3 regions of the Micromonospora chalcea genome follow, and region 3 is predicted to be linked to each of the others. Evidence: riboswitches for the same ligand, from Rfam matches in the RefSeq annotation. Region 3 holds a riboswitch; each other region holds the start of a gene.
What was found. Region 3 has a riboswitch for cobalamin ahead of PVK74_RS08550 (acyl-CoA thioesterase). Riboswitches for the same ligand answer to the same signal wherever they lie in the genome.

Region 1: linked by a shared signal. The riboswitch ahead of metE (5-methyltetrahydropteroyltriglutamate--homocysteine S-methyltransferase) and the one ahead of PVK74_RS08550 (acyl-CoA thioesterase) in region 3 are both predicted to bind cobalamin.
Region 2: linked by a shared signal. The riboswitch ahead of PVK74_RS10070 (peptidase) and the one ahead of PVK74_RS08550 (acyl-CoA thioesterase) in region 3 are both predicted to bind cobalamin.

Annotation. Positions count from the first base shown of each region.
Region 1 covers NZ_CP118233.1:2,233,391-2,243,930, reverse strand. Annotated here, with positions in the region: gene PVK74_RS10110 (tetratricopeptide repeat protein) at 1-965, shown strand, start outside; gene PVK74_RS10105 (lysylphosphatidylglycerol synthase domain-containing protein) at 1,058-3,397, opposite strand; gene PVK74_RS10100 (DedA family protein) at 3,517-4,173, shown strand; gene mgtA (magnesium-translocating P-type ATPase) at 4,213-6,753, shown strand; gene PVK74_RS10090 (beta-1,3-glucanase family protein) at 6,856-8,448, shown strand; cobalamin riboswitch at 8,561-8,779, shown strand; gene metE (5-methyltetrahydropteroyltriglutamate--homocysteine S-methyltransferase) at 8,896-10,540, shown strand, end outside.
Region 2 covers NZ_CP118233.1:2,221,802-2,231,286, reverse strand. Annotated here, with positions in the region: gene PVK74_RS10080 (Ig-like domain-containing protein) at 1-256, shown strand, start outside; gene PVK74_RS10075 (alkaline phosphatase PhoX) at 472-1,632, shown strand; cobalamin riboswitch at 1,846-1,969, shown strand; gene PVK74_RS10070 (peptidase) at 2,068-3,111, shown strand; gene PVK74_RS10065 (hypothetical protein) at 3,180-3,632, shown strand; cobalamin riboswitch at 3,739-3,854, shown strand; gene PVK74_RS10060 (prenyltransferase/squalene oxidase repeat-containing protein) at 3,991-5,445, shown strand; gene PVK74_RS10055 (hypothetical protein) at 5,442-6,344, shown strand; gene PVK74_RS10050 (CbiQ family ECF transporter T component) at 6,337-7,581, shown strand; gene PVK74_RS10045 (ABC transporter ATP-binding protein) at 7,578-9,209, shown strand; gene PVK74_RS10040 (ECF transporter S component) at 9,206-9,485, shown strand, end outside.
Region 3 covers NZ_CP118233.1:1,822,956-1,833,495, forward strand. Annotated here, with positions in the region: gene PVK74_RS08520 (ATP-binding protein) at 1-5,204, shown strand, start outside; gene PVK74_RS08525 (SCO5389 family protein) at 5,346-5,738, shown strand; gene PVK74_RS08530 (Fur family transcriptional regulator) at 5,781-6,182, opposite strand; gene PVK74_RS08535 (copper chaperone PCu(A)C) at 6,397-6,963, shown strand; gene PVK74_RS08540 (Dyp-type peroxidase) at 6,960-8,186, shown strand; gene PVK74_RS08545 (copper resistance CopC family protein) at 8,220-8,825, shown strand; cobalamin riboswitch at 9,008-9,221, shown strand; gene PVK74_RS08550 (acyl-CoA thioesterase) at 9,353-9,865, shown strand; gene PVK74_RS08555 (LysE family translocator) at 9,869-10,495, shown strand; gene PVK74_RS08560 (PrsW family glutamic-type intramembrane protease) at 10,531-10,540, opposite strand, start outside.

The sequences.
Region 1 (10,540 bases), 410 kb from region 3:
AGCGGGCGCTGTACCTCGCCGCCGAGCTGGCCGACCCACGCCAGCGGCTGTTGTCGACGGTCTTCTACGAGCAGGGCCTGGCGCTGCTGGACAGCCGGGCCGGCCGGCCCGACCGCGCGCTGCGGCTCGTCGACGACGGACTGGCCCGGCTGACGGCCGCGCTCGGGCCCGGCGAACGCCCGCAGGACCTGGCCCGGCTGCGCCACAACCGGGCGCAGGTTCACCTCGCGCTGGGCGACCCGGCGCGGGCGTTGGCCGACCTGGACACCGTGATCGCGCACGACCCGGACAACTGCGAGTACTACGTGGACCGCGCCGCCCTCTACCGGGCGGCGGGCCGGACCCGGGCCGCGATCAGGGACTACGACGCCGCCATCCGGCTGGGACCGCACCTGCCCGAGGCGTACTACAACCGGGCCGTGCTCCACCAGGAGCGGGGCCGCCCCGAGCGGGCGCGCGCCGACCTGGAGCGGGTGCTCGCCATCGAACCCGGGCACCTCGACGCCCGGATCGCCCTGGTCAACCTGCACGTGGAGCGCGGCGAGCTCGACGCCGCCGAGGCCGGCGCACGGGCCGGGCTGGCCGGCGCTCCGTACGAGCCCGCGCTGCTGTGCACCCTGGGCCTGGTTCTCGCCGAGCGCGGCCGGCCCGCCGAGGCCGACGAACTGCTCACCCGGGCCCTGAGCGGGGACCCCGAGCTGGTGGAGGCGTGGACGAACCGGGCCGCCGCCCGGTTCGAGCGCGGCGACGTGGCCGCCGCGCTCGCCGACCTGAACCGGGCGGTGGCGCTGTCGGAGGCCCCCGTGCCGCGCTACAACCGGGGCACGGCCCTGACCCGGCTGGGCCGGTGGGACGAGGCGGCCCGCGACTTCGCCCATGCGCTCGCCCAGCCCGGCCTGGACCGGGCCCTGCGCCGGGATCTGCGCGCGGAACTCGCCCGCTGTCGCCGGGCGCTGGCCGGCTGACCCGGCCGGGCGTAGCTCGGGAGACGGCCGAAGACGCGCGGATCGCCACTGCCGCTCCGGCCCCGCCCACGATCGCCCGCCGGCGCCGGCGTTCACAGCAGCCGGCGCCGGGTCAGGAGCCGGAAGGCCAGATATCCCGGCGGTACCGGGAGCCAGAACGTCGCGAGACGGTAGATCAGGGTGCCCGCGACGGCGGCGTCCAGTGGCACTCCGTAGAGCAGCAGACCGGAGACGAGCGCGGCTTCGGTGGCGCCGAGCCCGCCGGGGGTGGGCGCGGCGGACGAGACACCCTCGCCGACGAGGCAGACCAGGATCACCGGGGGCAGGTGGGCCAGCGGGACCGGGCCGGCGGCGATCAGCGCGACGTAGAGACAGAGGCCATAGGTGAGGGTGAGCGCCGTCGACGCGACGACGAGCCACCGCAGCCCGTGCTGGTGGCGCAGTTCGCGCAGCGCGGTCACGACCTGGCCGGCCGCGGCGCGTCCACGCCGCCGGACCCGGGGTACGGCGAGCACGCCGGCGAGGACCAGCAGCACGGCCAGGGCGCCCAGTAGCAGCGGCAGTGCCCTGGCCGCGTCGTGGGTGAGGATGCGGGCGGGCTGGCGTGCGAACGGCAGCAGCACCGGCAGCAGCAGCACGACGGACACCACGCCGGCGGCGCGGGAGACGGCCACGGCGGTGCCCGCGTCAGCGGCGACGAGTCCCTTCTGGTGCAGGTAACGCAGGCTGAGCGCGGCGCCGCCGAGGCTGCCGGGCGCCAGCCGGTTGGCGAACGACGCGGCCACCTGCACCAGGGTGGCCTCGCCCAGCGGGACCCGGCCGGCCGTGGCCAACCGGAGCACGAGACCGCTGAGCAGGTAGGTCAGGGCGGAGCCGAGCAGCGTCGCGGCGACCGCTACCGGGTTGGCGTGCACGATCAGACCCAGGGCGGTGCGGATCTCGCCGAGCTGGGGGAGCAGCAGGTGCACGACCAACCCCAGGACCAGCAGCTCCAGGACGGTGCGGCGGCTGATCCGGACCACCTTCGCCGCCGGGCGGTCGCGGTCCGGGCTGCGTCGCAGGATCTCCTGGTGAAGGCTGTCGAGCATGCCGGGCCGGGCGCGCAGGGCGGTCCGGCCGGCGCGGGACAGCACCGCGGGTTGCAGGAACGGCACGCTGTCCGCGACCGCCGCGACACCCAGGCGGTCGATCGCCGCATCGACCACGCCGGCCGGGTCGACCCGGCCGGCCAGGGCGACCATCAGCTCGACGACGTCGCGGGCCCGCTGCTCGGCCGAGGCGTCGTCGGCGCCGAAGCCCAGGTCCACCAGGTAGACGTGGTCCCGGCCGACGAGCACATTCGCGGCCCGCAGGTCCCGGTGCGCGATGCCCACCCGGTGCAGACGCGCCACCTGGTCCCAGGCGTCGCGTACGGCGGCAAGCGGGACCGGCCCGACGACGGCGTCCAGCGGGGCGGCGTCGATGAACTCCTGCACCAGCACGGCGTCGCCGCCGGGCGCGGCGGCGGTCGTGACGACGGCCGGTATCCGCACGCCGGCACGCGCGGCGAGCAGGGTCAGACAGGTCTCGTGTTCGCTCTGCTGCCGTGCGCTCAGGTACGGCGGCGCGTCGGCCACGTGGCGGTAGCGCATCCGCCGGTAGAGCTTGTAGACCCAGTCCGCGTCGCGTTGCTCGCCACCGGTCACCTTGACGAACAGTCGCCGACCGCCGGTGGTGACCGCCTGCCACGGCTGCGAGCCACGGGCGTCGCCGTGGATCGGCGCCAACCATGCCACCTCGATCCCACGCCGCCGCAGCGTCGCCCGCAGTGCGGGCACCGACCGTTGCGGCCCGACCTCGCCGACCACGAGTCGGGCCAGACACACCGCGAGCCAGCCGACGAGGACACCGCCGGCCACATCGATCGGCAGATGCGCTCCGACGTGGATCCGCGCGACGGCGACCAGCCCGATCACCACCCAGGCGGCGCGGCGCCACCGGGGGCCGCCGGCCCGCGCGGCGACGAGCGCCAGGGCGGTGGCGACCGCGACGTGTCCCGACGGGTACCCGAGGCGTCCGGTGATCGTCTCGCGCAGGACCACGTCGGTGAACAGCGCCGCGGGCCGCTGCCGGGCGACCGCGGCCTTGACGGCTGCCGCGAGCCAGTACGCCAGATTCCCGGCCAGCAGGAGAGTCCACGCGGCGCCGATGCGGCGTGCGATGACGGCTGCTGCGGCGGCGACGAACACCGCCGGGTACGAGCCGAGCTGCATGACCAGGACCAGGACCGGGGTCAGCCCGGCCGGAAGGTGGTTGAGCAGGGTGAACAGGTCCTGCTCCCAGCGAGGCACCCGGTGGCTGCGTACGGCCGCGCTGAGCGCCGCCAGAAGGCACGCCGAGACGGTCAGGCTGACCAGCAACGCCGGCGACGGGCGATGCGTACGCGCTCCCACCGGTCCTCGGCCGCCCCTCGTCCGGCACCGTCCCTGCCGTCGACCCGAACCCTACGGTTCGTCCGCCCGCGGGAGGCGCTTCTCTCTCACCGGCCACTCTCCGGGGCGACAATCATCGGGTGGACAGGATCCTGGCGGTGCTCGTGGGGCTGCCGCCGCTGCTCGTCCTGACCCTGGTGATCGTCCTGCCGGCCCTGGAGTCCTCGACGCTGCTCGGGCTGGTCGTACCGGGTGAGACAGCGATCCTGATCGGCGGGCTGGTGGCCCACGGTGGCGCGCTGCCGCTGTGGGCGGTGGTGGCCGCCGGGGCGGCCGGGGCCTGCCTCGGTGACCAGGCCGGGTACGCCCTCGGCCGCCGGTACGGCGCGGGTGTGCTCGCCCGCGCCCCGCGAGTGCTGCGCCGGCGCCTCGACATCGCGCGGGCCCGCCGCCTGGTCGCCCGCCGCGGGGCGTGGGCGGTGCTCATCGGACGCTGGGTGGCGGTGCTGCGCGCCGTGGTTCCCATGATCGCCGGCGCCGGTGGGATGCGGTGGCCGGTGTTCCTGCGGGCGAACCTGGCCGGCGGCCTGGTGTGGGCGACGGCCGTGGCGCTGCTGGGCTACCTGGGCGCCGCCTCCTACCGCTATCTGGAACGGGAACTGGGCATCGGGGAGTGGGCGCTGCTGGCCCTGATCGGCGTCGGCGTGGCGCTGCGGGCGTGGCAGAGGGCACGGCGCGAACCGGCCGACGGTGAGCGGGCAGGCCAATCACCCGCGCGCGGTGGGGCGGATCGGTAGCGTCACTCGTGGGGGTGGCCGGCGACCGCGGAGTGCGCAGTGGGGCGAGCAGACGACGGGCGCGCGGCGTTCTGGGCCGGGCCGCTGCCGCAGGCCGTGGCCGCCGTCGGAGCCTCCACGGCCGGGCTCACCGGTGAACGCGCCGCCGCCCTGCTGCGCGAGCACGGGCCCAACCGGGTCGACGCGGGCGCCAGGCGGGGCTGGCGGCTCCTGCTGTCGCAGTTCACCAGCCCGATCATCCTGATCCTGATTGCCGCGACCCTGCTGTCGATGGCCGTCGGGGATCTGATCGACGGCACGATCATCCTGGCCATCGTCGCGGCCAGCGGTGGCCTCGGCTTCTGGCAGGAACACGCCGCCGGGCGGGCCGTCGACGCGTTGCAGGCCCGGGTCCGGGTGGACACCGAGGTGATCCGCGACGGGCGTGAGGTGTCCGTACCGGTCGAGGAGGTCGTCGTCGGCGACCTCGTGGTGCTGCGCGCCGGGGACGTCGTCCCGGCGGACTGCCGGATCGTTGAGGCGGAACGTCTGCAGGTCGACCAGGCGGTGCTTACCGGCGAGTCGTTCCCCGTACCCAAGTCGGACGACCCGTCGCCGCCGGACGCGGAGCTGACCGCGCGCGGCAACGCGCTGTGGATGGGTACGCACGTGGCCAGTGGCACCGCGCGCGCGGTGGTGATGCGCACCGGCCGCGACAGCACCTTCGGAGCGGTGTCCCGCCGGGTCGCCTCCCGCCCCGCCAGCACCGGCTTCCAGCGCGGGCTGACCCGCTTCGGGCTGCTGCTCGTGCGGATCATGGTGGTGCTGCTGGTCGGCATCTTCGTCGCCAACCTGCTGCTGCACCGACCGGTCATCGACTCCCTGCTGTTCTCGCTCGCCCTCGCCGTCGGGCTGACCCCGCAGATGCTGCCGGCGATCGTCGCGGTCAGCCTCTCCGCCGGCGCCCGTGCGATGGCCGCGCACCGGGTCATCGTCAAGCGCCTCGAGGTCATCGAGGACTTCGGCGCCATGACCGTGCTGCTGACCGACAAGACCGGCACCCTCACCGCCGGCACGGTCACCCTCACCGGCTGCCTCTCGGTCGACGGTGAGCCGGACGCCGAGGTGGCCCGGCTCGCGAGGCTCAACGCCGGCCTCCAGCGTGGATTCCCCAACCCTGTCGACACGGCGATCATGAGGGGGCAACCACCCGCCGACCCGGGCACCCGCATCGCCGAGGCGCCCTACGACTTCACCCGCCAGCGCCTGTCCCTGCTGGTGCGCGACGGAGACGAACCGATCCTGGTCACCAAGGGTGCGCTACGCGCGGTGCTCGACGTCTGCGCCACCGCACGCACCGCCGCGGGCACGGTACCGCTGGACGAGGTACGCGAGCGGGTCCTGCGACGGTTCGCCGCGCTCAGCGACCAGGGCGACCGGGTGCTGGGCCTCGCCGTGCGAGCCATGCCCGGCGTCACCGCCGTCGCCGTCGCCGACGAACGGGAGATGACGCTGGTCGGGCTGCTCGCCTTCCAGGACCCACCCCGCGCAGACGCCGCCGCCGCCATCCGCCGGCTCGCTGACATGGGCGTCACGGTCCGACTGGTCACCGGCGACAACCGGCACGCCGCCCGGCACGTCGCCGCCAGCGTCGACCTCGCCGGCGAACCGCTCGTCGGCGCCGACCTCGCCGCCTGCCCCGACGACCAGTTGCCGGAGCGGATCGCCGACGTCACCGTGTTCGCCGAGGTGGACCCGCTGCAGAAGGAACGCATCCTGACCGCGCTGCGCCAACGCGGCGACGTCGTCGGGTTTCTCGGCGACGGCATCAACGACGCTCCCGCGCTGCACGCCGCCGACGTCGGCATCTCCGTCGACACCGCTGTCGACGTCGCCAAACAGGCCGCGGCGATCGTGCTGCTCGACAAGAACCTCGACGTGATCGCCGACGGCATCCGCCTCGGCCGCCGCACGTTCACCAACACCTTGAAGTACATCCGGGTCAACACCAGCGCGTCCTTCGGCAACGTCGTCAGCATGAGCATCGCCGCGCTCCTGCTGCCCTTCCTGCCGCTGCTGCCCCGTCAGGTCCTGCTGCTCAACTTCCTCTCCGACATCCCCTACACCACCCTGTCCACCGACTACGCCGATGCCGAGCAGATCCAGCATCCGCGTACCGTCGACGTCCGGACCATCCGCAGGTTCATGCTGGTGTACGGCTCGATCAGCATCGCCGTGGACCTCCTCGTACTCGGCGCCCTGCGCTGGTGGTGGCACGTGTCGACCGACGTCTTCCGCGCCGCCTGGTTCGTCCAGTTCACCGCCACCGAGATCATCGCGCTGCTGGTGCTGCGCTCCAATCGGAGTTTCCTGCGCAGCCGCCCCTCCGCCGCGCTCGCCGGCACCGGACTGTTGCTCATCACGGTCACCGTCGCGCTGCCCTTCAGCCCACTGTCCGGGCCACTCGGACTCGCCGCGCTCCCGCCGGTGGTGCTGGCGGCCCTCGCCGCGGTCACCCTGGTCAACGTCGCCGCCAACGAGACCGCCAAGCACGTCGTCCCGCCGGACCCGACCGCCGCACGGCGGGTGCCCCGCCCGTGACGGTCTCGCGTCCATCGGTGATCGCCTATTGACAAACAAAATTAACAATTGGACCCTGCTGAGAGAGCGCTCTCCCGTCCCTGTCTCCAGCGAGGTGTCGCCATGCGTCTTCGAAGAAAGCTGCTCGCCGCCGCGTCCGCACTGCTCGCCGGGCTCGCGGGCACCGTCGTCGCCACGCCCGCCCACGCGGTCGGACCGGCGTTGCTACCCGTCACCGTCACCAACACCACCGGTCGCACCGACCCGGTCTACCTCTACGTCATCGGCGTCCAGCTGTCCTCCGGCCGGCTCGGCTACGTCACCGCCGGTGGCGCCTTCGTGCCGTGGAGCGGCGGGCAGATCCCGCCGTCGCCCGCGCCGGACGTCTCCATACCGGGCCCCGGCAACGGCGGTAGCACCACGATCCAGTTCCCCCGGGGCTTCTCCGGCCGGGCCTACTTCGCCCTCGGGCAGAAGCTGAAGTTCTTCCTCACCCCGGACGGGCTGGTGCAGCCCGCGCCCTGGGCGGCCGGTGACGCGAACCGCGACATCCTCTTCGACTGGAGCGAGTTCACCTACAACGACTCCGGGCTGTGGCTCAACAGCTCCCAGGTCGACATGTTCGCGATCCCGCACGCGGTCACGGTGACCGGCGCCAACGGCGTCACCAAGCGCACCGGCGACGTGGTGGCCAACGGACGCAACGCGGTCATCGACGGCATCCGGGCGCAGCCGGGCTGGGCCAACACCGTCCACACCCGCTCAGACGGGACCGTGCTGCGCGTCCTGGCTCCGGGGAAGGCGGCCGGGGCCGGCCTGCTGAGCACCACCTATCTGGACTCCTACATCGCCTCCGCGTGGAACGCGTACACCACGAAGACGCTGACCGTGGCGCCCTTCGCCGACCAGCCGGCCATCCGGTACTACGGCCGCACCTCGGGCAACACCATGACCTTCACAAACGGCAGCGGCCAGGTGGTCGCCTCCTTCAACCGGCCCTCCTCGGCCAGCGTCTGGGGATGCGACGGCGACCTGCCCGCGCCGAACGACCAGGTGGTCGGCCCGATCTCGCGTACGCTCTGCGCGGCCCTCAACCGAGGCACGCTCGGCACCATCGACACCCAGCCCAGCACGAACGCCGCCGACTTCTACCGCAGCAACCCCACCAACCAGTACGCCCGCCTGATCCACGCCCACATGACCGACGGCCGGGCGTACGCGTTCGCCTTCGACGACGTCGGCGGATTCGAGTCACTGGTGCACGACGGCGACCCCCGTTCGGCCGGACTGATCCTCAGCCCGTTCACCGGCGGTGGGGGCGGCAACCCGGCCACCGGGGTGCCCGTGGTCAGCAACTGGAACAACAAGTGCATCGACGTGCCGAGCTCCAACTTCGTCGACCGCGCGCCGCTGCAGATGTGGAACTGCAACAACACCAACGCGCAGAAGTGGACGTTCAGCGGCACGGCGCTGAAGAGCCAGAACAACAAGTGCATGGACGTCGACGCCGGGTCCACCGCCAACGGGGCGGTGGTGCAGCTCTACACCTGCAACGGCACCGGCGCCCAGCAGTTCACCCTGAACTCGGCCGGAGACCTGGTCAACCTTCAGGCCGACAAGTGCGTCGACATCAAGGACCGGAACGGCAACGACGGCGCGAGGCTCCAGCTCTGGGACTGCACGGGCACGGCCGGCCAGAAGTGGCGTAAGGGCTGACCGGCCCTGCGACGGGGGGCGGGGGCCGACCGCGAGTCGCTCCCGCCACCCGCCGCGACGGCTCGCCGTCCCGCAGGACGGACGCGCCGACCACGTCGGCTCACCGCCCCATACGATGGACAACGGTGCTGGTTCGCCGTGCCCGTGAAGGGTGCGGCGTCGTAAGAGGGAACCCGGTGTGAGTCCGGGACTGCCCCGCAGCGGTGAGTGGGAACGACAGCCGTCATCGAAGCACTGGACCGTGAGGTCTGGGAAGCGACGGCCAGTAGGTGACCGGGTGGATCCGGTCGCGCCCGCGAGTCCGAAGACCTGCCCGCACCGCGCGCACCGTCCGGTGTGCGCCGCCGACGGTCGCTCGGGACGGCCGGTGCGGAAGCCGGTACGCCGTCTGTACCCCTTCCCTCCCCGCCTCGATCGGCCTCGTGTGCTTCGAGGGAAGGGATCTCCATGAGTACCGCATTCGGTCAGAGCACCGTGCTGGGCTATCCGCGTATCGGGGGCAACCGGCAACTCAAGAGGGCCGTCGAGGCCTACTGGGCGGGCCGGATCGACGCCGAGGAGTTGGCGGCGACCTCTGCCGCGCTACGGGCGAAGGTGTGGCGGACGCTACGCGACGCGCGCCTGGACGCGATCCCGTCCAACACGTTCTCCTACTACGACCACGTGCTGGACACGGCCGTCGCCGTCGGCGCGATCCCGCGCCGGTTCGCCCGTCTCGGCCTCGGCGACCTCGGCACCTATTTCGCCATGGCCCGGGGCGTCGATGCCGAGCCGGCGCTCGAACTGACGAAGTGGTTCGACACCAACTACCACTATCTGGTTCCCGAGATCGGCTCCGACACCACCTTCGCGCCGAATCCCGACAAGGCGCTGCGCGAGTACCGCGAGGCCCGCGAGCTGGGAATCGACAGCCGGCCGGTGCTGGTCGGGCCGGCGACATTCCTGCTGCTGGCCAAGCCCACCGAGGCCCGCGGCGAACCGTTCGACCGGCTGACCGACCTGGTCGACGTGTACGCCGGCATCCTGCGATCCCTTGCCGCGGCGGGCGTGCGATGGGTGCAGCTGGACGAACCCGCCTACGTCGCCGACCGGAGCGCCGCCGAGATCGACGCGCTGCGGGAGGCGTACACCCGGCTCGGCGCGGTGGAACAGCGGCCGGCGATCTCCGTCGCCACCTATTTCGGCGAGCTCGGTGACGCGCTGCCCGCCCTGCTCGACACGTCGGTCGAAGCGGTCGGCGTGGATCTGGTGGCCGGGCCCGGCAACCTGCGGCGGCTGGCCGGTGCGGGACCACTGCGCGGCAAGACGATCGTGGCCGGCCTCGTCGACGGCCGCAACGTCTGGCGTACCGACCTGCGGGCCGCCGTGGCGGCCGGTGCCGCCGTCACCGCCCTCGCCGACCACGTCGCCGTGTCCACCTCGTGCTCGCTGCTGCACGTGCCGGAGGACCTGTCCGCCGAGACCGCTCTCGACCCGGCGCTGCGTCAGCGGCTCGCCTTCGCCCGGCAGAAGGTCGATGAGGTCGTCCGGCTCGGCCGCGCGCTGCGCAACGGCACCACGTCCCTGCCCGAGCCGCTGCCGCCCACCCCTGCCGCCTGGCGCGACGACACCGTACGCGGTCGGCTCGCGGCGCTGCGCGCCACGGATCGGCAGCGCGGCGCGTACCCGGAGCGTGCGGCGGCACAGCAGGCCCGGCTGAACCTGCCGCCCCTGCCGACCACGACCATCGGATCGTTCCCGCAGACCGACGAGCTGCGCCGTGCGCGTGCCGAGCACCGGGCCGGGCGTCTCGACGACGCCGCCTACACGCAGCGGATGCGCGCCGAGGTCGAGCACGTCGTCCGGCTCCAGGAGCGGCTGGGCCTGGACGTGCTCGTGCACGGCGAGCCGGAACGAAACGACATGGTCCAGTACTTCGGCGAGCAGCTGGACGGGTTCGCCGCCACCGAACACGGCTGGGTCCAGTCCTACGGCTCCCGATGCGTGCGTCCGCCCGTCATCTACGGCGACGTGGCACGCAGGGCGCCGATGACCGTCAACTGGTCCACCTACGCGCAGTCGCTGACCGACCGGCCGGTCAAGGGCATGCTCA
Region 2 (9,485 bases), 400 kb from region 3:
CGGCGGCAACGATCTGAGCCGGTGGCTGGAATATCGCCCGGCTGACCCGGACGGCCGCAGCGTGGCCGCCGCCTGGCGCGTCGACGACCGCTCGGCCTGCGCCACGCCGGCCTGCTGGCGGTCCACGCTGCTCCCGGTCGCCGCCCAGGTGCCGCTGGTCGCCACCGACGTCAGCGCCGGCTCGGGGGCGCCGACGTTCGTACCGCGGACTGTCGCCTGGCTCGACCAGCACGGCATCGGCCACCTGCGCCGGTGACCGGGGGGAGGGGAGGCCGCGGCCGGAGGGCCGGTCAGACGGCCGCGCGCGCCCACTGCTGGTTGGTGCCGCTGCCTCTCCTACCCGTACGACCCCTCGACCGGGTCGGCGTGGGCGGGACATCGCACATCGAGCCGTCCATCGACGTTCATCCAACAGATCGGCGTGCGTAAGCTCCACACGGTCGGATCCATGGAACCTACGGAGGAGGTTCCATGGATCGTCGAACGATGTTGCGGGCCACCGTTGTCGGTGCGGGCGCCCTCGCCCTGCCGTTCACGGCGTGGTCGGCGGCGTACGGAGCCCCGGCACAGAACGCGGCGGGGCCCTACGGTGGGCTTCAGGCAGCCGACGCCAACGGCATCCAGTTGCCGGCCGGGTTCACCAGCTCGATCGTCGCGCGGTCCCGGCGGACGGTGCCGGGGACGTCGTACACCTGGCACGACGCCCCGGACGGCGGCGCCGTGTTCCCGAACGGCACCGGCTGGATCTACGTGTCGAACTCCGAGGTGTCGGCCGGTGCGGGTGGCGGCGCCTCGCGACTCGTCTTCAACTCCAGCGGCGCCGTGGTCGGGGCGTCGCGGATCCTCTCCGGCACCAACAACAACTGCGCCGGTGGGAAGACACCGTGGAACACCTGGCTCTCCTGCGAGGAGGTGTCCCTGGGCCGGGTCTTCGAGACGTACCCCCTCGGCGGGACCGCGGTGGCGCGTCCCGCGATGGGCCGGTTCAAGCACGAGGCGGCCGCGGCCGACCCGGTCCGCCGGGTCGTCTACCTGACCGAGGACGAGACCGACGGCAAGTTCTACCGCTTCGTGCCGGCCACCTGGGGCGACCTGTCCGCCGGAACCCTCCAGGTCCTCCGCGCCGGTACGGCCACCTCCGGCACGTTCACCTGGGCCACGGTGCCCGACCCGGACGGCTCGCCCACCCCGACCCGGCAGCAGGTGTCCGGCGCGAAGACGTTCAACGGTGGCGAGGGCTGTCACTACGCGGACGACACCGTCTGGTTCACCACGAAGGGCGACAACCGCGTGTGGCAGGTCAACCTGGCCGCCGGCACGTACGAGCTCGCCTACGACGACAACCTGGTCAGTCCGGGCGCCCCTCCGCTGACCGGCGTCGACAACATCACCGGGTCCACTGCAGGTGACCTCTACGTCGCCGAGGACGGCGGCAACATGGAGATCTGCATGATCACGCCGGACGACAAGATCTCGGTCTTCCTGCGGATCACCGGACAGAGCGGTTCGGAGATCACCGGGCCGGCGTTCACCCCGGCGGGGGACCGGCTGTACTTCTCCTCGCAACGCGGCACGACCGGCTCGTCGTCCGGCGGCATCACCTACTGCGTCACCGGTCCGTTCCGCCGTTGACCGGCTCCCGGTCCCGCCGGCAGTGACCACACGGTGAAGGACGCCCGGTCCTCACCGGGCGTCCTTCACCGGCGTGCTCCACGCGGACGCGCCGGGACGACGGCCTCTCGACGTCGGGGTGTGAAACCGCCGATTCCGCCGGCCGTCACGGCACGTGGCCGGTTCCTGGCGCATTGACATCGGCGCACCGGCCACAGCAGACTGTCGCGACAACTCAACCACCGCGTGTACGTGCGGGGGAAGACCGGTCGAAATCCGGCGCTGGCCCGCAACGGTAGGCCGCCCAGAGAACTCTGCGGCGGCGAGCCCGAATACCCGTCGTACGCGTGCAACCGCTCCCCACCCGTCGTGGCCCACGGGTCGGAGTCCCGGACGCCCCCGCGTACTGCGGCCGTCCGGGCTTTCGACGACCGCCGGGCCGGAAAGGCGCTTCCGATGGTCGTCCGCCGAAGCCGGCACCGCCTGCTCGCGCTCCTCTGCGGCGTACTCGCCGCCCTCACCCTCACCACACCGGCCGTCGCCGCCCCCGATCGCGCCGCCCTCACCCGCCCGGAGGCCGCCGCCGGCTGGCTCGCCCGGCAACTCGTCGACGGCGAACGCTTCGAGGCGGTCTTCGACGGTGTCGCCTACCCCGACCAGGGGCTGACCCTCGACGCCGTGTTCGCCTTCGCCGCCGGCGGCGTCGCCGACGACCACGGCGCCGGCGCGCTGGCCTGGGTCACCCGGCCGGACATCCGCGACGGCTACCTCGGCGACGGCGTCTCCGAGGCGTACGCGGGCGCGACCGCCAAGCTCGCCCTCGCCGTGCAGGTGCGCGGTGGCGACCCGGCCGACGTCGGCGGGGTGGACCTGATCGCCCGGCTGCGTTCGCTGCAGACGCCGGCCGGCCGGTTCAGCGACCGGTCCGCGTACGGCGACTACAGCAACGCGTTCAGCCAGTCCTTCGCGCTGCTGGCGCTGGACCGTACGGCGGCCGGGGCGCCTCCGGCGGCGGCCGCCTGGCTGGCCGGCACCCGATGCCCGGACGGCGGCTACCCGCTGCTGCCCGCGCAACCGGTCTGCACGTCCGACGTGGACGCCACCGCGCTCGTGACGCAGGCGCTGCGCGCCGCGGACCGTCCGGCCGACGCCGCCGCCGGGCTGCGCTGGCTGGTGTCCGTTCAGCGTGCCGACGGCGGCTTCGCCAACGCGGCCGGCACACCGAACGCCAACAGCACCGGCCTCGCCGCGCAGGCCCTGCGCGACGGTCACCGGCTGCCGGCCTGGGCGCGGTCCCGGGCGTTCCTCGCCGGACTCCAGGTCGGCTGCGCCGGGGCGCCCGCCGACCGGGGCGCCGTCGACTTCGACGGTGGCGGCTTCGACCCGGCCACCGCGCCCCGGGCCACCGCCCAGGCCGTCCTCGGTCTCACCGGGATCGGGTACGCCCGTCTGTCCGCCGCCGGCGCCGACCCCGGCGCACCGGCGCTCGCCTGCCCGTGAACCGCCTCGCCGCTCACCCGATCACAGGAGGACCCGTGTTCCGTCACCGTCCCACCGCCCGCACCTGGATGGCCGGCCTGCTGGCCGCCGTCGTGGCCGGCGTCGCGCTGACCGCAGTCGAACCCGCGCCCCGGTCGGCGCACGCCGCCGCCTGCGCCGGCACCTCGGGAGTCACTGTGGTCGTCGACTTCGCCGCGCTCGGCGGCGGCGTCCAGGTCGCCTGTGCGCCGGGCGATCCGGCCACCGGCCTGGCCGCGCTTCAGGCCGCCGGCTTCACCGTCACCGGCACCGCCCGCTGGGGCCTGGCCTTCGTCTGCCGGATCAACGGCAAGCCCACCGCCGCGACCGAGCCGTGCGTCAACACCCCGCCGGCCACCGCGTACTGGTCGTACTGGCATGCGTCCAGCGGCGGCTCCTGGTCCTACAGCACGTCGGGGGCGACCGGCTACAACCCCGCGCCGGGCAGCGTCGAGGGCTGGTCCTTCGGCGCCGGCGCCCCGCCGAGCATCGCCGCTCCCTGACCCGCCGGCTGCGAACGGTGTGACCAGCGGCGCGCCGGGTACCGGCAGCTGCTCTGGCGTCGTCGCGCGCCCGGGCGGTACGGTGTCGGCACCCGGTGCGCCGGGCACAACTGCATACGTCCCGTGTGGGGGGAAGCCGGTTCGAAGCCGGCGCTGACCCGCAACCGTGAGCGAGAGTCCCTTTCGCGAGCCGGAATGCCCCGCCCGGGACGAGCGGCTTCCACTGTCGAGGTCTACAGGGTGAAGTCCGGGCCGCCGAGGTCCGACCACCCCGCCCACCGCAGCACGCGGAGCGGGGTGTCCGTTTCTCGGGGCGCTTCCCGGAGCTTTCACCGACCGCTCCGCGAAAGGCACCCTGATGCCACTGTCCCGGCGTCTCACCATCGGTCTCGGAATCGCCACGGCGACAACTCTCGCCACGATCACCAGCGCCCCGCTCACCGTGGCCGCGGCACCCGCCCCGGCCCACGTCACCGCCGCCCGCGACGCCGCGTCCTGGCTGGCCGGTGAGTTCAAGAACGGTTCGCTGCCCGGACCGTTCACCCCCGAGGACTGGGGGCTGACAATCGACGGTCTGGTCGCGCTGTCCGCCACCGGCGTCGACGCGCAGACCCGGCAGGCGGCAACCGCGCAGGTCGCAAAGCATGTACGGTCCTACAACAGCTACGACGACTGGGGCATCGAGGGCTTCACCGACGGCGGGGCCACCGCCAAGCTGCTCTATGCCGCAGCCGCCGCCGACGCGGACCCCACCGACTTCGGCGGCTACGACCTGCGGGCGGAAACCCTGTCGCTGATCGCCACGGCCGACGCCGGGCACCAGCGGGGACGGATCACCAGCCGTACCACCGCCGACAGCGGCCCGGACGCCAGCAACACCTTCGACCAGTCCTTCGCCGTGCTCGGCCTGGCCCGCAGCGGCGACCTGCCACAGGATCCGGTGGACTTCCTGATCCGGCAGCAGTGCGCGGCGGGCGGCTTCCGGCTCTACCCGGACGCCGCCGACGGGCCGTCGCCGTCCTGCGACGACCAGCCCGGCGCCACCCTCGACGTCGACTCGACCGCGATGGCCGTGCAGGCATTGCTGGCCGCGGCCGAGGACGGCGCCACGGGCGCCGGCGACGCCGCCCGCAAGGGCGCCGACTGGCTGGTCACCCAGCAGCACGCCGACGGTTCCTTCGGCGGCTCGGGACCGACCACCGGCGCGAACTCCAACAGCACCGGCCTGGCCGGGCAGGCCCTCGCCGCCGCCGGCCGCGACGACGAGGCCGCCCGGGCGGCGACGGCCCTGGCCGCGCTGCAGCTCACCGCGGGCAACGGTGGCGCGGCCTCCGCCGACGCCGGCGCGATCGCCTACAACACCGACGGATTCACGGCTGCCGCGGCGGCCGGGATCACCGACACCGACCGGGACCAGTGGCGCCGGGCCACCGCGCAGGCCCTGCTCGGGCTGGCCCAGGTCCCGCTGGGCCGGATCGGCCTCGACCCGCCGCCCACGTCGACTCCCACCCCGACCGGCACGGCCTCGCCCACCGCGCCGTCCACGCCCTCCGCGTCTCCCACGCTCACCACGTCGCCTCCACCGACCGGCACCGCCGGCCCGACGCCGAGCGTGACCAGCCCTCCGGCGACACCCGCGCCCACGACCGCGGCGCCGGCCACCGCCGCGCCGCCGATCACGACCCCGGCCGCGTCCGGGCCGGGCGGGCTGCCGACGACCGGCGTGGCGATCGGTAGCTACCTGCTGATCGCGCTGCTGCTGATCGGTGGCGGAGTGACACTGCTCGTGCTCGGCCGACGGCGGGCGGGATGAGCCTCCGCGCCGCCCGTGGCGCGCTGGCCGTCGCCCTGGTCACCGCCTGCACCACGATCGGACCGGGCAGTCCTGCGGTGGCCGCCGGGTCGGCCGGCTACTGCCCGGACGCCTCCGGGGTCACAGTCGTGGTGGACTTCAACGAACTCGGCGGCGGGACGGTGGTGCGGTGCGCGCCGGGCACCCAGGCCACCGGCCTCGCGGCGCTCAAGAACGCGGGCTTCCCGATCACCGGAACCCTGCGCTGGGGCGAGGGGTTCATCTGCCGGATCGACGGCAAGCCGTCGGCCGCGACGGAGAAGTGCGTCGACACCCCGCCTGCGAGCGCCTACTGGTCGTACTGGCACGCCCCGAACGGCGGCAGCTGGACGTACAGCGACAAGGGCGTGCTCAACCGCAAGCCGGCGGCCGGTAGCTTCGAGGGCTGGTCGTTCTCCCTCAACCGCAACGCCGACGACGCGCCCCGTCCCGGCGTCGTGCCGAAACGCCCCGCCCCTCCACCGCCACCGCCACCACCGCCGCCGCCCACGGGCGGTGAGCCGGCGGCGCCACCACCGGCGGGAGGAACCGTCGCACCGCCGCCGGTCGCCGGTGGCCGGCCCGGCGAGCCCACCCGGCCGGGCGGCACCTCCGGCCCGCCGGTCTCCGTCGGCCCGCCGACCTCCGCCGGCACGTCACCGACGGCCGGTACGCCGACCCTGACGGCGACGCCGGGCGCCGCCACCGGCACGGCACCGCAGGGCTCCTCCGACGAGCCGGTGGTGACGGATGTCGCCGCGTCCCGTGACGACGACGGCCTGCCACTGGGCACGATCGCCGGGGTGCTTCTGCTCGCCCTGCTCGCCACCGGCGCGCTGGTCGCGGCCCGACGACGCCGTGCCGCCGACCCGGATGACTGACGTCACGGTCACCGGGTCGCGGCCGGCCGACGCCCGTCGTCTGCCGGGCCGATGGCCGGTGTGGTGGCTGCCCCGGGGGCTGCACCCGGGCGCATGGTGGCTGTGGGCGCTCGGCCTGGCCACCGCGGCCAGCCACACCACGAATCCGCTGCCGCTGGCCCTGCTCGTCGCCGTCGCCGGTCTGGTGGTGGTGCGCCGCCGGGGCGACGCGCCGTGGGCGTTGGCGTTCCGCATGTACGTCTGGCTCGGCGCGGTGATCGTCACGATGCGGGTGGTGTTCCGGATCGTGTTCGGCGGCGGCCAGGGCGACCACATCCTGGTCCGGCTGCCGGAGATCCCGCTGCCCGCGTGGGCGGCGGGCATCCGCCTGTTCGGACCGGTCGCCGCCGAGCAGATCCTCGGTGGCTTCTACGACGGGCTGCGGCTGGCGACGATGCTGATCTGCCTCGGTGCGGCGAACGCCCTGGCCAACCCGAAGCGGCTGCTCAAGGCCGTACCCGGAGCGCTGTACGCGATCGGCACCGCCGTCGTGGTCGCGTTGTCGGTCGCCCCGCAGCTGGTGGAGAGCGTGCTACGGGTCCGCCGGGCCCGGCGGCTGCGCGGCGCGTCCGCCCGCGGGATGAGGGCGCTGCGCGGGATCGCCCTGCCGGTGCTGGCCGACGCGTTGGACCGGTCCCTGGCCCTCGCGGCCGCGATGGACTCCCGTGGTTACGGCCGCACCGCGGCGGTGCCCGCCGGGCAGCGAACCGTCACCGGGGCGCTCGTCCTCGGCGGGCTGGTCGGCGTCTGCGCCGGCACCTACGGGCTGCTCGACACCGCCGCACCCGGCTACCTGGGGCTGCCGATGCTCCTGGCCGGACTGACCGCCGCCGTGACCGGCATGCTGCTGGCCGGCCGCCGGGTCCGCCGCAGCCGGTACCGACCGGACCGCTGGCGCCCGGCCGAGCTGCTCGTGGCCGGCTGCGGGGTGGCCGCCGCGGCACTGACCATGCTCGCCGGCTCGGTGGACCCGGAACTGCTCTACCCGCCGGTCAGCCCGCTCACCTGGCCCCAGCTGACCCCGCTGATGCTTCTCGCCGTCGGCGTCGCGGCGGCACCCGCCTGGCTGGCGCCGCCACCACCGCCGACAGTATGTGCCGGACGCCCGCCGGCGGTGGACCGGCCCATCCCCGTCACGGACGTGCCGGCAGACGGAGTGCGCGCCGCGAGGGCATCGATACCGGGAGACCGCCCATGATCACTTTCGACCGGGTCACCGTCCACTATGCCGAGGGCGGCCCGCCACCGTTGCGGGATGTGACGTTTCGCGTCGAGGAAGGTGAACTCTGCCTGGTCGCGGGCCGTACCGGTGCCGGAAAGTCGACGCTGCTGCGGGCGATCAACGGTCTCGTCCCACACTTCACCGGCGGCACCCTGCACGGCGCCGTCACCGTCGACGGCAGGGACACCCGCACGCATCCGCCGCGCGATCTCGCCGACGTCGTCGGCGTGGTCGGCCAGGACCCGTTGGCCGGCTTCGTCACCGACACCGTCGAGGAGGAACTGGCGTACGGGATGGAGCAGCTCGCCCTGCCACCCGCGGTGATGCGCAAGCGGGTGGAGGAGACGCTGGACCTGCTCGGCATCGCCGACCTGCGCGACCGGCCCCTGCGGACGCTGTCCGGCGGTCAGCAACAGCGGGTCGCCATCGGCGCGGTGCTCACGGCGCACCCCCGTGTGCTGGTGCTCGACGAACCCACCTCCGCGCTGGACCCCACCGCCGCGGAGGACGTGCTCGCCACCGTCACCCGGCTGGTGCACGACCTCGGAGTGACAGTGGTGCTGGCCGAGCACCGGCTGGAGCGCGTCCTGCAGTACGCCGACCGGCTGCTGTACCTGCCCGGCGACGGCCATGTCCACGACGGGACGCCGGCGACCGGGCTGGCCCACATCGACATCGCGCCACCCCTGATCGAGCTGGGTCGCCTCGCCGGCTGGACACCGCTGCCGTTGTCGGTCCGTGACGCCCGCCGACGGGCGTCCGACCTCCGGCACCGGCTCGCCGGCGTGGCGCCGCCGCCGGTCCCGGCGGGCGCGGACACCGGTCCCACGCTGACCGCGCGGAAGATCGTCGTACGGTATCCGGGCACCGTCGCGGTGGCCGGCGTCGACCTCGATCTGCGCGCCGGCCGGGTCGTCGCGTTGATGGGCCGCAACGGATCCGGCAAGTCCAGCCTGCTCTGGGCGGTGCAGGGCAGCGGCCCACGCCACGGCGGCACCGTCGCCGTGACCGGGCCGAAGGGCACCGTCGACCCGAAGGCCCTGCCGGCCGGTCAGGCCCGCCGGCACGTCGGCCTCGTCCCGCAGGACTCCGGTGACCTGCTCTACCTGGAGACAGTCGACGCGGAGTGCGCCCAGGCCGACCGGGAGACCGGCGTGCCGGCCGGCACCTGCCGGGCGCTGGTGGACCAGCTCGTCCCCGGACTGCCCGGTGACCGGCACCCCCGGGACCTGTCCGAGGGACAGCGGCTCGCCCTCGCACTCGCCGTGCAGCTCACCGCCGCTCCGCCGGTGGTCCTGCTCGACGAGCCGACCCGCGGCCTGGACTACCATGCCAAGCGGCAGTTCACCGCCGTCGCCCGGATGCTGGCCGGCAGCGGCCGAGCCGTGGTGGTCGCCACCCACGACGTCGAACTCGTCGCCACCCTCGCCGACCGGGTGATCGTGATGGCCGAAGGGGAGATCGTCTCCGACGGCACCACCGCAGAGGTCATGCTCGCCTCGCCGGCGTTCGCGCCGCAGGTGGCCAAGGTCCTCGCCCCCGCCCCCTGGCTGACAGTGGAACAGGTCGCCGCCGCGCTCGACGAGACCAGGGCACCGGCATGAGCGTGCTGCGGGTCGCCCCGCGTACCGCTGTGGTGCTGACCCTCGCCTCGGCCGCCGCGCTGGCCACCTTCACCTGGCCGTTCTTCGTCCCCGCACACCCGGAGAGCACCGCCCGCACCGGCGAGGCGCCGCTGGTCTTCATCGTCATGCTGCCGGTACTCGTGGCGCTCGTCCTCGCCGAACTCACCTCCGGCGGCATCGACAGCAAAGCCCTGGCGATGCTCGGCGTACTCGCCGCCGTCAACGCCGCCCTGCGCCCCCTGGGTGCGGGGACCG
Region 3 (10,540 bases):
GCTGGGGTTTCGTGGCCGAGGACCCGGCGTTCGCCGAGCTGTGCGAGAAGATCGGCGTGACGTTCGTCGGGCCGAGCCCGGACGCCATGCGCAAGCTCGGCGACAAGATCGGCGCGAAGCTGATCGCCGAGGAGGTCGGCGTGCCGGTCGCGCCGTGGAGCCGCGGCGCGGTGGAGAGCCTGGAGGACGCGCTGCGCGCGGCGGCCGACATCGGCTACCCGCTGATGCTGAAGGCCACGGCGGGTGGCGGCGGGCGCGGCATCCGGGTGATCCGCAGCGACGCCGAGCTGGCCGACGCCTACGAGCGCACCAGCCAGGAGGCGGCGCGGGCGTTCGGCAGCGGCGTGGTGTTCCTGGAGCGCCTGGTCACCGGCGCCCGGCACGTCGAGGTGCAGGTGATCGCCGACGGCCAGGGCACCGCGTGGGCGCTCGGGGTACGGGACTGCTCGGTGCAGCGGCGCAACCAGAAGGTGATCGAGGAGTCCGCGTCGCCGGTGCTCGCCCCGGAGCAGGCGGCGGAGCTGAAGGCCTCGGCGGAGCGCCTGGCGGTGGCGGTCGGCTACCGGGGCGCGGCCACTGTCGAGTTCCTCTACCACCCGGGCGACCGGCTGTTCGCCTTCCTGGAGGTCAACACGCGCCTTCAGGTCGAGCACCCGATCACCGAGGCGACCACCGGGTTCGACCTGGTCAAGGCGCAGTTGCACGTGGCCGGTGGCGGCCGGCTCACCGGCGAGCCGCCGGTCGAGCGCGGGCACGCGATCGAGGCGCGGCTCAACGCCGAGGACCCGGACCGCGACTTCGCGCCCTCCCCCGGCCGGATCACCCGGCTGGACCTGCCCGCCGGGCCGGGCATCCGGGTCGACACCGGAGTCAGCGAGGGCGACACCATCCCGGCCGACTTCGACTCCATGATCGCCAAGATCATCGCGTACGGCCGGGACCGGGACGAGGCGCTGGGCCGACTGCGCCGGGCGATGGCGAACACCACAGTGGTCATCGCCGGCGGCGCGACGAACAAGAGCTTCGTGCTCGACCTGCTCGACCAGCCCGAGGTGATCGACGCCAGCGCGGACACCGGCTGGATCGACCGGGTACGCGGCGAGGGCCGCCTGGTCGCGCACCGGCACTCCGCCGTCGCGCTCGCCGCCGCCGCGATCGAGGCGTACGAGGAGGACGAGACCGCCGAGCGGCAGCGGTTGCTGTCCACAGCGGCGGGTGGACGCCCGCAGGTGCAGCACCGCAGCGGCCGGCCACTGGACCTGAAGCTGCGCGGCGTGACCTACCGGATGCGGGTGGCCCGGGTCGGCGCGCACCGGTTCCGGGTCGGTGTCGAGGCCGGTGGCGACGTGCGCACTGCCGACGTCGAGCTGGACCGCTTCGACCGGCACACCGGCCAGATCGCCGTCAACGGCGCCCGGTTCCGCCTGCTCACCGACACCCACGGCCCGGTGCACCTGGTCGAGGTCGACGGCGTGACGCACCGGATCAGCCGCGACGAGGGCGGCGTGGTGCGCTCCCCCATGCCGGCGCTCGTGGTCGCCACGCCACTTGCGGTCGGCGCGGAGGTCGAGGCCGGCGCGCCGGTGCTGGTGCTGGAGGCGATGAAGATGGAGACGGTGCTGCGCGCGCCGTTCCGGGCCCGCCTCAAGGAGTCGTCGGTTCAGGTCGGCACCCAGGTGGAGGCGGGTGCGCCGCTGCTGCGTCTGGAGCCGCTCGTCGAGGAAGGCGCCGAGGCCGCCGACGGCCCGGCCGGTCCCGCTGTCGAGCTGGACCTGCCGGCGCCTGCGGCGGACGTGCCGGCGCGGTCCCGGGCCGAGCGCGGCCAGGAGGACCTGTGCGCGCTGCTGCTCGGCTACGACGTCGACCCGCACGACGAGCGCCGGGTGCTCGACGACTACCTGGACGCGCGCCGGGCGGCCACCGAGGCCGGGCACCGGCCGCTGGCCGAGGAGCTGGAACTGGTCGGCGTCTTCGCCGACCTGGCCGAGCTGAGCCGCAACCGTCCCGGCGACGACGGGCCGGCCGGGCACGTGCACAGCGCCCGCGAGTACTTCCACACCTACCTGCAGAGCCTCGACGTCGAGCGGGCCGGTTCCCCGGACTCGTTCCGGGCCCGCCTCGCCAAGGCGCTCGCCCACTACGGTGTCACCGAGCTGGACCGCTCCCCCGAGCTGGAGGCCGCGGTCTTCCGGATCTTCCTGGCCCTGCAGCGGGCCGCCGCGGACGCCACGGTGATCGCCGCGCTGCTGCGCTCGTGGCTGCGCGAGCCGCCGCCGGACGAGGCGCTGCGCGAGCCCGCCGGCCTCACCCTGGAGCGTCTCGTCGCGGCCACCCAGGTCCGCTTCCCGGTCGTCGCCGACCTGGCGCGGGGCGTGGTGTTCGCCTGGTTCGCCCAGCCGCTGCTGCGCCGCAACCGGGCCCGGGTCTACGCGCGGGTCCGCGCGCACCTGCGGCACCTCGACACGCACCCGGACGCGCCGGACCGCGCCGACCGGGTCGCCGAGATGGTACGCAGCACCGAGCCGCTGGTCCGGCTGCTCGGCCAGCGCCTGGTCCGCGACGACCTGGACAACGCGACGATGCTGGAGGTGCTGACCCGCCGCTACTACGGCAACAAGGCGCTCACCGAGGTCACCACCCGGGCCACCGGTGGCTGCACGTTCGTGGTGGCCGGGCGGGACGGTTCGAGCGTCGTGTCGGCGGCGGTGCGGTTCGACGCGCTCGGCGACGCGCTGCGCGGACTGGCCGAGGTGGCCGGCGACCGCGACGCCGTCGACGCGGACGTCTACCTGTCCTGGGAGAACCAGCCCGAGGACTTCGACGCCACCGCCGCCGCGCTGCTCGACGTGCTGAACGCGCACCCGCTGCCGGCGGCGGTACGCCGGATCACCACCACCGTCGCCGGGCGCGGCGGCGCGGTGATGCACCACCACTTCACGTTCCGGCCCGGCGAAAACGGGATGGCCGAGGAGCGCCTGATCCGCGGCCTGCACCCGCACATCGCGCAGCGGATGCAGCTGGAGCGGCTGCGCGAGTTCGACCTGACCCGCCTGCCGTCGCTGGACGAGGAGGTCTACCTGTTCCAGGCGGTGGCCCGGCAGAACCCGTCCGACCAGCGGCTGGTCGCGTTCGCGCAGGTACGCGACCTGACCGGGCTGCGGGAGCAGGACGGCCGCCTGGTGTCGCTGCCCACCACCGAGGACACGGTGGCGGCCTGCATCGACTCGATCCGCCGGGCGCAGTCGCGGCGGCCGTCGAAGTCGCGGTTCCCGACCAACCGGATCGTCATCTACGTGTGGCCGCCCAGCGAGCTGACCCGCGAGGAGATGGAGCTGATCGCCGGCCGGGTACGCCCCACCACGGTGGGCGCGGAGCTGGAGGAGATCCTGTTCATCGCGCGCCAGCGCGACCGCCGTACCGGCGAGCTGACCAAGGTCGGCGTGCGGATCACCTTCGACGTCACCGGGCACGCCCGGCTGGACGTGGGTGAGCCGCCGAGCGAGCCGGTCGAGCCGCTGGACGAGTACCGGCTGAAGGTGCTGCGGGCGGCCAGCCGCAACACCGTCTACCCGTACGAGCTGACCGGGCTGCTGGGCGACTTCGTCGAGCACGACCTGGACGCGGACCACCAGCTGGTGCCGGTGGACCGGCCCAAGGGCCGCAACAGCGCGGCGATCGTGGCCGGCGTGGTCACCACGCCGACGCCCCGCCACCCGCAGGGCGTGACCCGGGTGGTGCTGCTCGGCGATCCGACCAAGTCGCTGGGCGCGCTGTCCGAGCCGGAGTGCCGGCGGGTGATCGCCGCGCTGGACCTGGCGCAGCGGATGGGCGTGCCGCTGGAGTGGTACGCGCTGAGCGCCGGCGCCCGGATCTCGATGACCTCCGGCACCGAGAACATGGACTGGGTGGCCGCGGCGCTGAAGCGGATCGTCGAGTTCACCCAGGACGGCGGCGAGATCAACATCGTGGTCGCGGGCATCAACGTCGGCGCCCAGCCGTACTGGAACGCCGAGGCGACGATGCTCATGCACACCAAGGGCGTGCTGGTCATGACGCCCGACTCGGCGATGGTGCTCACCGGCAAGCAGTCGCTGGACTTCTCCGGCGGCGTGTCCGCCGAGGACAACTTCGGCATCGGCGGCTACGACCGGGTGATGGGCCCGAACGGGCAGGCGCAGTACTGGGCGCCGGACCTGCCGGGCGCGCGGGACGTGCTGATGGCGCACTACGACCACACGTACGTCGTGCCGGGCGAGCACGCGCCGCGCCGGGCCGTCACCATGGACCCGGTGGACCGGGACATCTGCGGCTACCCGCACGCGGTGGCCGGCAGCGACTTCGCCACGGTGGGCGAGATCTTCTCCGCCACCGCGAACCCGGACCGCAAGAAGCCGTTCGACATCCGTACCGTCATGCGGGCCCTCGCCGACCAGGACCATCCGGTGCTGGAGCGGTGGGCGGGCATGGCCGACGCGGAGACCGCTGTGGTGCAGGACGTGCACCTGGGCGGCATCCCGGTGTGCCTGCTCGGCATCGAGTCGCGGTCGGTGCCCCGGCACGGCTTCCCGCCCACCGACGGCCCGGACACCTACACCGCGGGCACGCTGTTCCCGCGCTCCTCGAAGAAGGCCGCGCGGGCGATCAACGCGGCCAGCGGCAACCGGCCGCTGGTCGTGCTGGCGAACCTGTCCGGCTTCGACGGCTCACCCGAGTCGATGCGCAAGCTCCAGCTGGAGTACGGCGCGGAGATCGGCCGGGCGATCGTCAACTTCCGCGGCCCGATCGTGTTCTGCGTGATCTCGCGCTATCACGGCGGCGCGTTCGTGGTCTTCTCCAAGGCGCTCAACCCGGACATGACGGTGCTGGCGATCGAGGGGTCGTTCGCCTCGGTGCTCGGTGGCGCGCCGGCCGCCGCCGTGGTGTTCGCCGGTGAGGTCGCCGCCCGCACCGCGGCCGATTCCCGGGTACGCGAGCTGGAGGGCCGGGTGGCGTCCGCCACCGGTACCGAGCGGGCCACGCTCAGCGCGGAGCTGGACGAGCTGCGCGGGTCGGTGCGGGCGGAGAAGCTGGGCGAGGTGGCCGCCGAGTTCGACCGGGTGCACAGCATCCAGCGGGCGGTCGAGGTCGGCTCGGTCGACGCGGTGATCCGCGCCGCCGAGCTGCGGCCCCGGGTCATCGAGGCGATCGAGGCGCACCTGCGCTGACACGTTCCGCGACGTCCCACGGCGGACGGGCCTTCGGGTCCGTCCGCCGTTTCGCGTGCGCCGGTCCTTGACGGTCGTCCGGTGACATGGTGTGCTCAGATGGTAATGGAAACCGTGTTCGTTAGAGCTGCCGGAGGACCCATGTCGCTCACCGTTCCGCCCGCCCTGCTGCACGCCGCCGAGACCGGTCCCGTCGACGAGGAGGCGTTCGTCGCCTGTGTCCGCGACTCCCTGCCGTACGCCTGGGAGACGGTCAGCCGGGTCGCCGCCGACCTGGCCGCGACCGACGCCGAGTTCGCCGACAACGTCGTACCGCCGCCCGGCGACGCCGAGCGCGGGCAACTGCTGCGCGCGATGGCCAGCGACGCGATCCGCGCCGGGCTGGAGCGGCACTTCGGGATCACGCTGGCGTTCCAGAACTGCCACCGGGTGGCAGCCTTCCGCCCCGGCGCGGCCGGCTCCGAGGCGTACCGCCGGTTCACCTCCAGCCGCGGCCAGTTGCTGAACCAGTCACCGGCGCTGCGCAACTGCTGACCGGCGGTCCGGCGCGGGCGGGTCACCGCCCGCGCCGGTGGCTCAGGCGGCGCAGCGGTCGCAGGTGCCGAAGATCTCCAGGGTGTGCCCGACGTCGGTGAAACCGTGCTGCGCGGCGACCTGGTCGGCCCATCGCTCCACGGCCGGGCCGGCCACCTCCACCGCACGGCCGCAGCGGCGGCAGACCAGGTGGTGGTGATGGCGGCTCTGGCTGCACCGCCGGTAGAGGTGCTCGCCGCCGGGCAGCCGCGCCGAGTCGATCTCGCCGTTGTCGACGAGCAGCTGCAACGTCCGGTAGACGGTGGTCAGACCCACCTTCGCCTGCCGCTGCACGAGCATCTGGTGCAACTGCTGCGCGCTGTGGAAGCCGTCCAGCTCCCGCAGCAGCGCCAGCACCTCGGCGCGCTGCCGGGTGTTGCGGGTCGCCCCGGTCGTCGCCGTCACCGTCCGCCTCCCTCGTCCGGGCGCCCTCTCCGGCCACGGCCGCGCCCGGCGCGCCACGTGACACCCGGAACCATTATGCCTTCCGGGCGCTCCCCGGTCCCCGGTCGCGGTGAGCCCGGGTGGCATGTGACGCGACCGACTCCCCGGGCCGGAACTATCCGCGGCGCCGCCCCGACCAACGGTACGAACACCGGATCTTCGAGGGGACGACCGCATGCCCAGCACCACCAGCCGCCGCTTCCCACGCACGGCGGCCCTGATCGGCGCCGCCGTCCTGGCCGCGTCCGTCGCCGCCTGCGGCTCCGCCGACGCCACGCCCACAACCGCGCCGTCGGCGTCGGCGCCCGCCTCGGCCCCGGCGAGCGCGGCAGCGGGCGTGCTGACGATCCGCGACCCGTGGGTGAAGGCCGCCGACAGGGGCATGACCGCCGCGTTCGCCACGCTCGTCAACGACGGCGACGCCGACGTCACGATCACCGGGGTGACCACCGACGTGTCCCGGGCCGAGATCCACGAGATGGCCATGACCGACGGGAAGATGGCGATGCGGCAGAAGCAGGGCGGCGTCGTGGTCGCCGCCCGGTCCCAGGCCGCGCTGGAGCCCGGCGGCGACCATCTCATGCTGATGGACCTGACCCGCCCGGTGCGCCCCGGCGACCAGCTCGACGTCACGCTCACCTTCGCCGACGGGCGCACCCAGACGTTCACCGCGGTGGCCAAGCCGTTCACCGGCGCCCAGGAGACGTACGCGCCCGGACACGGCGCGAGCCCCGCGTCATGACCGGAACCGGCGCGCCCGCGCGCCGGGTCAGCCGGCGCGGCCTGCTCACCGGCGGCGCGGCGGCCGCCGGGGGCGCGCTGGCCGGCGCGGGTGCCCTCGCCGCCCTCCGTTCCCACGGGGTACGCCCCGACGACGCCGTCCCGGTGGCCCAGGTCGGCAGCGCTGTCGAGCCGTTCCACGGCGCGCGCCAGTCCGGTGTCACCACCGAGCCCCAGGCGCACGCCGCGTTCGTCGCGTTCACGCTGCGCCCGGACACGAACCGGGCCGCGCTCGGGCGGATGCTGCGACTGCTTTCCGACGACGCCGCCCGACTCACCCAGGGTCGCCCGGCGCTGGCCGACACCGAGCCGGAACTGGGCCTGCTGCCGGCCCGGCTGACAGTCACGTTCGGCTTCGGCCCCGGGCTCTACGCCGCCGCCGGGCTCGACGACCGCCGCCCCACGTCGGTGGCCGACCTGCCGGCGTTCCGGATCGACCGGTTGCAGCCCCGCTGGTCCGGCGGCGACCTGCTGCTGCAGATCTGCGCCGACGACCCGCTCACCGTCGCGCACGCCCAACGGGTCCTGACCAAGGACAGCCGCCCGTTCGCCACCGTCCGCTGGGTGCAGCAGGGCTTCCGCCGGGCCGCCGGCGCCGAGCCCGGACGCACCCAGCGCAACCTGTTCGGCCAGCTCGACGGCACCGCCAACCCGAAGCCCGGCGTGTCGGCGGACACCGCCGTCTGGGTGACCGACGGGCCGGACTGGCTGCGCGACTCCACCACCCTGGTGGTGCGCCGGATCAGCATGAACCTGGAGACGTGGGACCTGCTCGGCCGCGCCGACCGGGAACTCGCGGTGGGCCGGCGCCTCGACACCGGCGCGCCGCTGACCGGCGAGGCGGAGCACGACGAGCCCGACTTCGCCGCGCTCGGACCGGACGGGCTCACCGTGATCCCGGACTTCTCGCACCTGACCCGGGCCCGCGTCACCGACGACCGGCAGAAGATCCTGCGCCGGCCCTACAACTACGACGGCGCGCCGACCGCCGAGGGACACGCGGACAGCGGGCTCGTCTTCGCCGCGTACCAGGCCGACATCGCCCGGCAGTTCCTGCCCATCCAGCGGCGGCTGGCCGAACGGGACCTGCTCAACGAGTGGACCACCCCGATCGGCTCCGCCGTGTTCGCCGTACCGCCCGGCTGCCCCGAGGGCGGCTGGATCGGCCAGCAACTGCTCGGCTGACCACGACGCTGACCACGACCAGGAAGGCGCGTCATGCGTACCCGTACCGTCTCCGCACTCCTCGCCGCGCTGTTCACCGCGGCGCTGCTGCTGGTCCCGGCCACGCCCGCGGCGGCGCACAACTCGCTGCAGGAGGCCACGCCGGCCCGCGACGCCCGGCTCACCACCGCGCCGACGCAGGTGACGCTGCGGTTCCTGCAGCGGCTCAACCCGGCCTTCACCACCATCACGCTGCGCGACGCCACCGACCGTCAGGTGCCCGCGAGCGCGCCCGCCGTGGACGGCGCGACGGGCACGGTGACGATCGAGGAGCCGCTGGCCAACGGCACCTACACCGTCGCCTACCGCGTGGTCTCCCGCGACGGCCACCCGGTCCAGGGCTCGTACCGCTTCACCGTCGCCGACCCGGCCGCTCCCCCGGCGGCCGCCCCGTCACCGGCCACTCCCTCGCCGGCCGCCTCCGCGGACGTCTCGGCGGGCGCTGCGGCAGGCGCGGACGCGTCTCCGGCGAGTGCCGACGCCTCGACGGGCGCCGACGACGGCGGTCTACCGGTGGGAATCCTGGTCGGCGGAGCGGTCGCCGCGGTGGCGGCAGCCGGCGTGACCGCGCTACTGCTTCGACGCCGCCGCGCCTCCTGACCCGTCGCCCGCTGACGCGGGTCCGCCCGGCTTCCTGATGAGCGGGAGAGACGTCCCGCCATGCGGACTGCGCATGCGGGGCGGCACCGGGTGTGCCGGAGCCTGCGTGCCTGTGGGACGGCCGGGGGCAGGGCGCCGAAGGGCGGAACGCGGGTCGCGGCGAGGGCGGGTCGGGGCTGGGTTAGGCTGCCGGGAGCGCTGGTTCACCCGGTCGGCGACGGCCGGGTGTCGTAAGAGGGAACCCGGTGGAAGTCCGGGACTGCCCCGCAGCGGTGAGTGGGAACGACAGCCGTCAACAGCACTGGGCCACCGGCCTGGGAAGCGACGGCCGGTAGGCGACCGGCGACCCCGGTCGGGCCCGCGAGTCCGAAGACCTGCCCGCGTCGCGCGTACCACCGGTGCGCGCTGCCGTCGACCTCGCGGGTGGGTCGGGCGGGTGACACGCCGGGCGGGAGCCGTCGGCGTGCCTCGGCGTGCAACTCCCCCGTCCGGTCGGCGGTCCGCTTCTGCGAGGACGGAACCGCACCGTGACCGATGCCATCACCCTCACCGGCCGACCACCGTCGGCGTCGCACCTGACCCTGTCGCAGATCATGGACCAGCACCACACCAACCTGATGGGCACGGTGCACGGCGGCCGGATCCTCAACCTGATCGACTCGGTCGCCGGGGTGGTCGCCGCCCGCCACTCCGACGGACCGGCTGTCACCGCCGCCATCGACGAGACGGCCTTCCTGCGCGCTGTCCGCGTCGGTGACGTGGTGCACGTGGACGCCCGGATCACCTGGGCCGGCCGCAGCTCGATGGAGGTGGCCGTGAAGGTCAGCGCGGACCGCTGGGACCGCGCGGTGCCGCCGGTGGACGTGGCGACCGCGCACCTGGTGATGGTGGCCGTGGACGACGAGGGCCAGCCCCGGCCGGTGCCGCCGCTGCTGCCCGGCACCGACGGTGACCGGCGGCGCTACCGGGAGGCGCAGATCCGGCGCGAACACCGGCTGGCGCTGCGCCGGGCGCTGCTCGACGGCGTCGAGGAGGGCTGAGGCGTGCTCGGACTGTCGGCGGCCACGCTCGCGGGATACCTGGCCGCGATCGTGGTGCTCATGCTCACCCCCGGGCCGGACATGATGTTCGTGCTCGCCAACGCCACCCGGTACGGCGCGCGGGCCGGGGCGGTGGCGGCGCTCGGGGTCGCGGCCGGGGAGGCGGTGCACGTCGCCGCCGTGGTGGCCGGACTCGCCACCGTGATCGCCGCGTCCCCGGTGCTGTTCACCGCGATCCGGTGGGCCGGTGCGGCGTACCTGATCGTGCTGGGCCTGCGGGCGCTGCGCGGCACGGGCCGGCCCGGCGGCGCGGCGGACGGGGCGGACGGCGGCGGCGCCGGGCGGGCGTTCCGGCGCGGGCTGCTCACGAACCTGCTCAACCCGAAGATGATCCTGTTCAGCGTGGCGTTCCTGCCGCAGTTCGTCCGGCCCGACGCGGGCCCGGTGGCGGCACAGCTGGTGCTGCTCGGCGCGCTGTTCGTCGCGGTGCAGCTCACCGTGGACCTGGCTCTCGGCTTGGGCGCCGGGCGGTTCGCCCGCCGCTGGGGCGACAGCCGCTGGTCGCGGCGGGTCGACCGGCTCTGCGCTGTCGCCTTCGTCGCGCTCGGTGTCCGGCTGGCCGCCGGCTGACGCTTGCTCGACTCCAGCTCGCCGAGATGGCGGCATCAGGAGGGC